3 regions of the Nocardia sp. NPDC047654 genome follow, and region 3 is predicted to be linked to each of the others. Evidence: riboswitches for the same ligand, from Rfam matches in the RefSeq annotation. Region 3 holds a riboswitch; each other region holds the start of a gene.

Region 1 (3,375 bases), on a different contig from region 3:
GCGTGGGGCAGACAGTGCTCGGAACGTCGCGCGCGGACGCTTCGGCGCGGCGGATCTTCAGCGTTCGGGTCGCACACCCGCCCGGGCCAGTCGCATGGTCTCGGTCAGCAGCTTCGAGACCGCCGCCGCCTCGGTGAGGAATCCGTCGTGCCCGTCGCGGGAGTGCACGACTTCCAATCCGTCGCAACCGGGCAGCAGATCGGCGAGTTCCTGCTGGGTCCGCAGCGGGTACAGCCGGTCGGAGTCGACGCCGCCGACCACGCACGGCACCGGCGTCGCCGCGAGCGCCGCCTCGACGCCGCCCCGGCCCCGGCCCACGTCGTGCCGGTTCATCGCCTCGGTCAGCAGCACATAGGTGGCGGGATCGAAGCGCTTGCACAGCTTTTCGGCCTGGTGGTCCAGGTAGCTCTGCACCGCGTAGCGGCCGCCGTGCCACGGGTCTTCGTCGCCCTGGGGCTTGTTCTCGAACCGGTGGTCGAGTTCGAATTCGGTGCGGTAGGTCAGGTGGGCGATCCGCCGGGCCAGGGCCATGCCCGTCAGCGGGGCGCGGCCGGTGCCGTGATAGTCGCCGCCCTGCCAGTCCGGATCGGCCTTGATCGCCGCGATCTGGGTGGTCTGGGTACCGATCTGGTCGGCGGTGGCGCGGGCGCCGACCGCGAGCACCAGCGCCGCCGCGACCCGCTCCGGTGCGCCGACCATCCACTCCAGCACCCGCATGCCGCCCATCGAACCGCCGACAACGGCGGCGAGCCGCTCGACACCGAGCAGGTCGAACAGAGCGGCCTCGGCGGTCACCTGATCGCGGATGGAGATCTCGGGAAATCGCGCGCCCCAAGGTTTCCCGTCCGGCGCGGGACTCGACGGCCCGGTGCTGCCCTTGCAGCCGCCGAGCACGTTCGTCGCGATCACACACCATTCGTCGGTGTCCAGCGGAGCACCCGGGCCGACCATGCCGTCCCACCAGCCGGGCATCTCGTGCACGTCGTCGGACTTGCCGACGACGTGCGAGTCGCCGGTGAGCGCGTGTTCGACCAGCACGATATTGTCCAGGCCGGGGGAGAGCTCGCCCCAGCGCTGCACCGCGAGGTGGACGTCCGGGATGACCGCGCCGTTCTCCAGTCGCACGTCCCCGATGGCGATGGCGCCGAGCTGTCCATCCGGGGGCGGCAGGACGTTGCCGGAGGTCCGCGTGCTCGGTTCGGTGCTCACGGTCACGTCGCCGCCGTCGCGAAGCAGGCGCGTAGATCGCCCGGAATGTCCACGGTGGCGGCCACGCGGCTGTACGGCGCTGCCGGGTCCTGCTCGGTCCCGGGCGCGGTGAATTCACTCATGGTTTGCTCCCAAAAGGTGTTCGCCGGTACAGCAAGGGTTAGCGGTGTGTGGGTAACGAACAACAACACATGCCGGCGACCTCCTGTTACGCGCTTGCTCCCGACTCTCGGGAGCCAGGTCATCACCCGGAGCACCCCACCGCGGTTGGAGGGTTGCCGACCAGCGAGCCGGGGCTTGGCGCTGGTACTCATAACCTGCCCGGCATCATAACCGGCGGGCGGTCGGCGTCCGAAATCCTCCGCCGAACTCACTGGTCCGCGACGGTCGCCGCCCCGCAGCAGGTGCGTACGAATTCGTCGTACGCCTCGGTGAACGCGGTGCGCCCCGCCCTGGTCGCGGTCGCCAGGTCCTCGTCCAGGAACGCATCGTCGGAGCACTCCATGCCGATGTGGCCGATCAGTTGCCAGGTGCCGACGAGGAGCCGCACCGCGCGCGCGTCCGGTTCGGTGCCGAGGCGCTCGGCGACCACCGCCGCGATCGCCGTGTTCTTGTCGTCGGCGAGTTCCATGCTGCGCGCGCTGACCGAAGGGCTGCTGCGCAGGATCCGTTGCATCTTCTGGAACTGCCGGAACGACAACGGGTCGGCCTCGCCACCCTCGGCGGCTTGATCGACCACGTGCAGGAAGGCCGCGAGCAGCGCCTGTAGTTCGTTACCCGTGCGTGGCTGCTCGCGCAGCGTCTCGGCGATCGTGCGCCCGAAATCCTGGACCGGTCCGAGGACGATGTCCTCTTTGCTCTCGAAATAGCGGTTGATCGTGCGCGGCGAGACGTCCGCCACGTTGGCGATCTGCTCGATCGTGGTCGCGTCGAAGCCCTGCGTGTCGCACAGATCCAGGGCGGCCGCGATGATGCGCAACCTCGTCTGCTGCTTCTTGCGTTCGCGCAGCCCTGGGGTCGCGGGGGCGCTCGCGGCGCGGTCGGCCGCAGCGCTCGCGCCCATCGGCGTCGATGACTCGAGCATGACCCCATGGTAACGCAACCTGTTGTTTTCCTGTCCTTAACGGTCAAATGTCGTAGTACGACACTTTTCTCTTGACGACAAATGTCGCTCGATGACAGGATGGCTTCCGACATCGAAGGACGAGGAGACGACCGTGACGGAACCCGGGACAGCGGCGCACGCGCCGCGGAAAACGGCCGCTTCAGCGCGCTGGCTCGCGCTGACAGTGATCGCATTAGCCCAGCTCATGGTGGTGCTGGACGCCACAATCGTGACTATCTCGCTGCCGTTCGCGCAGCGTGATCTCGACATCAGCGACGGCAACCGGCAATGGATGCTCACCGCCTACACGCTGATCTTCGGCGGCTTGCTGCTGCTGGGCGGCAGGCTGGCCGACTACCTCGGCCGCCGCCGGATCTTCATCGTCGGCCTGATCGGCTTCGCGGGTGCTTCGGCGCTGGCCGGGCTCGCTCAAACCGGGGCGGAACTGTTCGCCGGGCGCGCGTTGCAGGGTGCGTTCGCCGCGCTGCTGGCCCCGGCCGCGCTCTCGCTGCTGTCGGTGACCTTCACCGAGCCCGGAGAGCGGGCCACCGCGTTCGGTGTGTTCGCGGGCATTTCCGCGGGCGGCGCGGCGCTCGGCCTGATCGCGGGCGGCGCGCTCACCGAGTACGCGTCGTGGCGCTGGTGCCTGCTGGTCAACACGCCGATCGCGCTGCTCGCGCTGGTCGGGGCGCTGGCATGGGTGGCGAAGGACGTGCCGGCGCCGCGCCGCGGGGGATATGACGTGCCCGGTGCCGTCACGGTGACGCTCGGCCTGATCGCCATCGTCTACGGCTTCAGCCGCGCCGCCGACGACGGCTGGCTGGCCGGCAGCACCTTGGGGCTGCTCGTCGCCGGACTCGCTCTGCTCGTCGCCTTCGTGGCGATCGAACGCCGCTCCTCGAACCCGCTGCTGCCACTGCACATCCCGGGTGAGATCAACCGCGGCGGCGCCTTCCTCGCCGCGCTGCTCATCCCGATCGCGATGTTCGCGATGTTCCTGTTCCTGAGTTTCTACTTCCAGATCACGCTCGGCTACTCCGCGCTGAAGGCGGGCTTCGCGT
Region 2 (3,375 bases), on a different contig from region 3:
CGGTCGAGACCACACTGATCTCCCGCCGCACCAGCCACGGGCCGAGATCGGCGCCGGTGCGCACCAGCTCACGCGGGGCGGGCACCAGGCAGGCGCCGTTGCGCCAGGCCAGCCACATCTCCTCGCAGGACGCGTCGAAGGCGACCGACAGACCCGCCAGAACCCGGTCACCCGGACCGATCGGGGCGTCGCGCAGGAACAGATCGGCCTCGGCGTCGACGAAGGCTGCCGCGTTGCGATGGGTGACGGCAACGCCTTTCGGAGTGCCGGTGGAACCGGAGGTGAAGATGATCCAGGCGTCGTCGCCGGGAGTGGGCAGCGTCGACCAGGTCTGTTCGCGTGGCCGCTCCGCTGCGCGGATGCCCGCGGCCGTGGTCTCGATGCCTTCGGCGGTCACGATCGCGGTGACCTGCGCTTCCCCGAAGACCAGCTGGGCGCGCTCGGCCGGGTCGTCGGCGTCGACCGGCACGTAAGCGGCGCCGGAGTAGAGGATCGCGAGGATGGTCACATAGAGCCCGCGGGTGCCCGACGGCATTCGAACGCCGACCCGATCGCCGGGCCGCACGCCCGCGGTGGCGAGCCGGGCCATGGTGTTCTCGATCTCGACGACCAATTCCAGATAGGACAGCACCACGTGGCCGTCGTCGATGGCGGGGGCGTCGGGATGGGCGAGTGCCGTCGCGGTCAGGATGTCGACGAGCGTCCTTGCCTCCGGCGCGCGATCGCCGCGTGACAACGGGCCCGCCGGCGCGTCGACGTCTGTCTCGAGCATGGTGCTGTGCGCACCTCCCATCGACTTGCCTCACACTTTCCCGTTGTTGTGTCATAGCTGGGTTACCAAAGGGCAAACAGCGCTGTGGCCAGCTGTCCACGGTACCCGGGGTTGTCGTCGCTTGTTGTTCACCGAACCGGATGCCGGATCGGTGGGCGCGATGCCCGTTGTTGCAGGTGGGATAGATATTCGCCGTTCCGGCAGGGCAAAACGCTGGTGGGCGGCTCGCCTGCCGCGTTCGCCGGGAGATCGCTGATCCGAAGGTGTGATTCGGCTCATCGAGCGGTCCGGAGCTGGTCCTTGCGAGGGCCGGAACGCGCGGTTGTTCCGGCCGGTCATCGAGGGAGTCGCAGTCGGGCGCCGCGATCGGGTTCAGCGCGTTCGAGATACGGAGGCGCTCGAGCAGCTGCGGCGTCGCGGGAAACGAGCGGGGCCCGAGTCGCATCGGCATCGGATCGGCTCGGTGGTAACCGCCGAGCGAACCGAGGCGCGTTTGCCGTGGACGGGGCCGGTACTCACGCGCGAAATCCCGCGACGGGCGCGGCTCGCGCGTCGTCGTGGGGGTGCTTGTAATGGCCGACGCGTGGTGGTTATGTCCACGCGGTGCTCGTGGGGACTCGGGTGGAATGTGGTTGACAGTGCCGGGGCGCTTCTGCCACTCTCGGGTCTGGTCATGAGTGCCAGCGCAAAGCCCCGGCTTGCTGGCCGGCAACCCTCCTCCGCGGTGGGGTGCTCCGGGTGACGACCCGGCCGCCGCCCAACCGGGCGCGGCAAGCGCGGACTCGCCGAATCGTTCGGTCGCGAGTCCCTGAGCCGACGGGATTCACGTGATGACTACTGCTGTCGACAACCCCTGTGCCGCACTCGCCCGGGTGTCCGGCGACGAACTGCGCGTGCCTTTGGTACACGGCGGATCGGCGACCTACGCCAACTTCGACTACGCCGCGAGTGCGCCCGCGTTGGCCCAGGTCACCGACCGGGTGCAGCAGTTGCTGCCGTACTACGCGAGCGTGCACCGCGGCGCGGGCTACGCCTCGCGGATCTCCACCGAGTGCTACGAAGCCGCTCGCGGATCGGTGTCCCGGTTCCTCGACGCCGCCGACGATCAGGTGGTGGTCTTCACCCGCAACACCACCGACTCGCTGAACCTGCTCGCCTCCTGCGTCCCCGGGGACACCGTGGTGCTCGACATCGAGCACCACGCCAATTTCCTGCCGTGGACCAAGCGGGGCAGGCGCGTCGTGCAGACCGCCGACACGGTCGAGGAGACCATCGGCAGGCTGGTTGCCGAACTGTGCAGCAAGCCGGCCGCATTGCTCGCGGTGACCGGCGCATCGAACGTGACCGGCGAGGTGCTTCCGCTGGAACGGCTGGCCACCGTCGCGCATCAGTGCGGCGCACGGATCCTGGTGGACGCCGCCCAGTTGGCGCCGCATCGGCGGATCAGCCTGCGGGAGACCGCGATCGACTACCTGGCGTTCTCCGGGCACAAGCTCTACGCCCCGTTCGGCGCCGGTGTGCTGGTGGGCAAGCGGGATTGGCTCGACGCGGCGCAGCCCTACCTCGCGGGTGGCGGCGCGGTGCGCGAGGTCCGCAGCGACGCGGCCGAATGGGCGTCCGCTCCGCAGCGGCACGAAGCAGGCTCGCCGAACGTGCTCGGCGCGGCCGCGCTGGCCGCGGCTTGTGACGCGCTCAGCGGGATCGACGCCGAAACCCTTGCCGCGCACGAACACCGGCTCGCCGACCGCCTGCGCGACGGCTTGGCCACGATTCCCGGCGTCCAGCTGCTGCGGATCTGGATCGACAGCCCTGATTCCGTCGGCATCGTCGCCTTCACCCTGGACGATTTCGCCCCCGGCCACGTCGCCGCCTATCTCTCCGCCGAACACGGCATCGGTGTGCGCGACGGACGTTTCTGCGCCCACCCGCTGCTCGCCCGCCTCGGCTTGAACGGCGCACTGCGCGCCAGCATCGGCCTCGGCACCACCTCCGCCGATGTGGACCGCCTGATCGAGGCGATCGCCATCCTCGCGCGAACGGGCCCCACCTGGAACTACGCCGCCGAGAACGGCGTCTGGAACCCTACCCCCGAAACGCGCCCCTTCACCTCCACCGCTCCCACCGGCGCAGCCCCCTGTCTCGTCGGCTGAAGCCGCGCTGGTCCCGATCGCGTGGACTTCGCCGTGCCGGACGGTGCCTGACACTCCGGGCGAGCCCGATGGTGGGGCAGACCTCGGGAACTCCCGGGTGGGGAACCGACGCCGCAGGTAGGACACGTCCGTGGACGCCGAGTTCGAGGCAGGTCCGGGCGGTGCGGAGTGTTCTCGAGCTGGAGCGGCCGGCTCGCGCGCTCGACCCGGAGTTGGTCGTGTAGGTGCGGCCGGGGTGGCGTAATCGAGCGCTGGGTCAGTCGCTGAGGGCGGTGGGCCGGTAGTAGCGCCCGTTGTAGTACAGCAGTGGCGCGGCGGCGGGTTTCTCGTCGGTGCTGTCGTGGACCCGGGTGACCAAGCCGACGACGAGGGTGTGGTCGCCGATGGGGATCAGTTGGTGCACGGTGGCGCGCAACCAGATGGGGGTGCCGTGCAGGACCGGTTCGCCGGTGT
Region 3 (3,375 bases):
GCCTCGCTGGCCGCCCGTGACGTCCCGCCCGCACTCGACGCCGTCATCGCCCGGGGAATGGCCAAAGAGCCGGACGCGCGCTACCGCAGCGCGGGACAATTCGCCGCGGCGGCGTCGGCGGCCCTTCTCCGGTCCGCGTCCGCGCGACCGACCCCGCCGGTCGCACCTGCTCCGGCACCGGCAGGCCGCACATCCACCCGGATCATGACTTCCGCCCTCCCGGCGCGGACGACGCCCGAGGCCGGTTCACCCACTCCGGCCGGGCAACTCGCTCGCCGACACGAGCGCCGGTGGCTGCCCGTCGCCGCCGGGGCGGCGCTCGTCGCGGTGGCAGCGCTGTGGCTGTTCGGCGGCGGCATCGACATCGGGTCCGGACCCGTCGCGGGCCCGACAACCACCGATGCCCCTACGCCGGCCGATACTTCGCTGCCGCCGAGCGACGGGCAACCCGGGCCGGGTCCCGCGGTGCGCGACGGGAACCTCGCTTTCACCGTGATCGATGTACGCGCCACCGACCCGGCGAGCACCGGCGATTCCCACACGGTCGTGACGCTGACGGTCACCAATGTGTCCGGCGACGAACAAGTTCTCGCCGTCGCCGATCAACGGCTGGTCACCACTGGCGGCCGCTCCGTCGCACCCGACGCGGCGGTCACCGCGAAACTCAATTCGCCCGGCGAGGACTTCACGCGCATCGCCGGTGGCCGTGTCAGCACCGTCCGGCTGGCCTTCGACCTGCCCGGCAAGAACAAGAACGGCAAGAAGAACGACAAGAAGGACGAGGCACCGAGTCATCTGATCCTGCACGGCGCACCGTCGTCACCCGGCGTCACCGTGCCGATCGGCTGACCGATCGTGCGACCGTTCGCGGCTCAGGAGAGGGCGGTGTCCAAGTCGGCGAGGAGGTCTTCGACGTCTTCCAGCCCCACCGAGATACGCACGACGCCGTCGGTCAGGCCGATGGTGGCCCGGCCTTCGGGCCCCATGGCGCGGTGGGTCGTGGTGGCCGGGTGCGTGATCAGGGTCTTCGCGTCACCGAGGTTGTTGGAGATGTCGACGATGCGCAACCGGTTGAGGACTTCGAAAGCGCGCTTCTTCGCCTCGTTCTCGGGTGCGCTCAGCTCGAAGGTGATCACGGTGCCGCCCGCGCTCATCTGACTGGTGGCCAGCGCGTGCTGCGGATGAGATTCCAGGAACGGGTACCGCACCCAGCTGACGGCCGGGTTGTCCTCCAAGAAACGGGCGATGCGCAAGGCGGACTCCGCCGAGTGGCGTACCCGCAGCGGCATCGTCTCCAGGCCCTTGAGCAGGGTCCACGCGTTGAACGGGCTCAGCGCCGGACCGGTATGGCGCATCAGCGTTTTCACCGGGCCGTCGATGTAGTCCTGGGCGCCGAGGATCGCGCCGCCGAGCACGCGGCCCTGCCCATCGATGTGCTTGGTGCCCGAGTAGACCACCACGTCGGCGCCGAGTTCGAAGCCACGTTGCAGCAGCGGAGTGGCGAACACGTTGTCCAGCACCACTTTCGCACCCGCCGCGTGCGCCAGCTCGGTCACCCGGCGCACGTCGACCAAGGTCTGCATCGGATTGGCGGGCGTCTCGAAGAACACCGCCTGGGTCGGCACCGACAGCGCCTGCTCCCACTGATCGAGATCCTCGCCGTCGACGAAGACGGTCTCCACGCCCCAGCGCGGCAGGATCTCGTTGCACACCACGAAGCACGAGCCGAACAGGCTGCGCGCGGCGACGAGCCGGTCACCCGCCTTCAGCAGCGCGCCCAGCGCGGTGAACACCGCGGACATGCCGCTGGCGGTGGCGAAGCACGCCTCGGCGCCGTCGATCAGGCGCATCCGCTCCTCGAACATGGCCACCGTGGGGTTGCCGTAGCGGGAGTAGACGAAGTGCTCGACCTCGCCGGTGAACGCGGCCTCGGCGGCCTCGGCGCTCTCGTAGACGAAGCCGGAGGTCAGATAGAGCGCTTCGGCGGTTTCCTCGAAACCGGAGCGCCGCAGCCCGCCGCGCACGCCCAGCGTCGCGGGACCGACGCCGTCGGGCAGCGGCTTGTCGAACGCGCCGCCGGTGATCACGACTGCCGCCAGGGCAATCCGAGGGCACGCCAGCCCGCGCCGCCGCGATGCCCGAATTCGTCGAGCGGGCCTTCGAAGCCCTCGAGCACGTTGTAGGAGGTGCGGTAACCCGCTGAGGTGGCGGCGATCGCCGCACCGATCGAACGCTGACCGGAGCGACAGAGGAAGACGACGGGAGCCTCGGGATCGTGGCCGTCGAGCGCTTGCTTCAACTGCTCGACGAACGTCTCGTTGCGCGCGCCCGTGGAATCGACCCACTCGATCAGCACGGTCGGCCGTTCGATCGAACTGGTGTCGGGGACGCCGACGAACTTCCACTCCGCTTCCGTCCGCACGTCCACGAGGACGGCCTCGGGATCGTCCCGCAACAGCTCCCAAGCCTGCTGTGGGGTGATGTCACCGGCATAACTCATGTGCACCTCCTGCGAATCCGCACTTGCCGCGCCCGGGACCAGGGCGCCGCCAGGTCGTCACCCGGAGCACCCCACCGCGGAGGAGGGTTGCCGACCAGTAATGCCGGGGCTTGACACTGGTTCTCATGACCTTCGACTGAGATTGCACCGACCCGGGTCACCCTGTCAAACGGTGGCGCACACTGCGCGAACGCTCAGGTGCAGACCAGCCACTTACCGCCGGATCGGGTGAGATTCCAGGTCGAGGTCCGCTCCTGCCCGTCCACCTTCGTGGTCACGGTCGCCTTCCCTCGGTCGCCGTCCATGATCGGACTGTCGATTTTCGTGATCTCGACCAGCTTTCCGGCGCCGTCCTGCCCCGCCAGCGGCGAGCGGGTCGCGTCGAAACCCTGGCACGCGGTGCCGGGCGGCGGCACGGCGTCGCTGCGGTTGGAGCCGTCGACGAAGTTGCGGACGGCCGCCGCGATGCGGTCGGCTTCTGTGACATTTTTCTCAGCGGGCGACAGCACGCCGCCGAGCACGATCGCGATCAGCACGATCGCCGCGACCACCGCGGCCGCGATGAACGGGGCCGCCGAGCGCTTGTCGGTCTGATCGACCCGGATGATCTCGTCCTCGCCCGGGGTCGGCTGCTGTTCGGTCATGGCTCGATGATCCCTGGTCGGCGCGGGTATCGAGCGCTCGACCCCCGGCTGCGGACCGGGGTGGCGCCGGCCGGGTCCGGGCGTCCGCGATAGGCCGCGCGCGAGCGGGTAAGCGACGATTGTGGCTTTCGACGGCAGCCGCCGAGTTCACGCACCGACGCGGGGTGGCATCGGCCATCCCGATAGAATCGCGGGACGGCGGCCTGCTGTCATAGCGAATCGGCAGCTCCA

Evidence for each region. Region 3 has a riboswitch for S-adenosylmethionine ahead of ACGF7Y_RS11930 (rhodanese-like domain-containing protein). Riboswitches for the same ligand answer to the same signal wherever they lie in the genome.
Region 1: another riboswitch for S-adenosylmethionine. It lies ahead of ACGF7Y_RS18155 (homoserine O-acetyltransferase); the one in region 3 lies ahead of ACGF7Y_RS11930 (rhodanese-like domain-containing protein).
Region 2: another riboswitch for S-adenosylmethionine. It lies ahead of ACGF7Y_RS15865 (aminotransferase class V-fold PLP-dependent enzyme); the one in region 3 lies ahead of ACGF7Y_RS11930 (rhodanese-like domain-containing protein).

Annotation. Positions count from the first base shown of each region.
Region 1 is NZ_JBIDDF010000005.1:219,861-223,235, forward strand. It holds gene ACGF7Y_RS18155 (homoserine O-acetyltransferase) at 58-1,215, opposite strand; SAM riboswitch class IV at 1,417-1,527, opposite strand; gene ACGF7Y_RS18160 (TetR family transcriptional regulator) at 1,580-2,293, opposite strand; gene ACGF7Y_RS18165 (MFS transporter) at 2,427-3,375, shown strand, end outside.
Region 2 is NZ_JBIDDF010000004.1:52,702-56,076, forward strand. It holds gene ACGF7Y_RS15860 (Pls/PosA family non-ribosomal peptide synthetase) at 1-772, opposite strand, end outside; SAM riboswitch class IV at 1,442-1,555, shown strand; gene ACGF7Y_RS15865 (aminotransferase class V-fold PLP-dependent enzyme) at 1,603-2,922, shown strand; gene ACGF7Y_RS15870 (flavin reductase family protein) at 3,179-3,375, opposite strand, start outside.
Region 3 is NZ_JBIDDF010000002.1:771,401-774,775, reverse strand. It holds gene ACGF7Y_RS11940 (serine/threonine-protein kinase) at 1-849, shown strand, start outside; gene ACGF7Y_RS11935 (O-succinylhomoserine sulfhydrylase) at 873-2,087, opposite strand; gene ACGF7Y_RS11930 (rhodanese-like domain-containing protein) at 2,084-2,500, opposite strand; SAM riboswitch class IV at 2,515-2,631, opposite strand; gene ACGF7Y_RS11925 (hypothetical protein) at 2,695-3,144, opposite strand.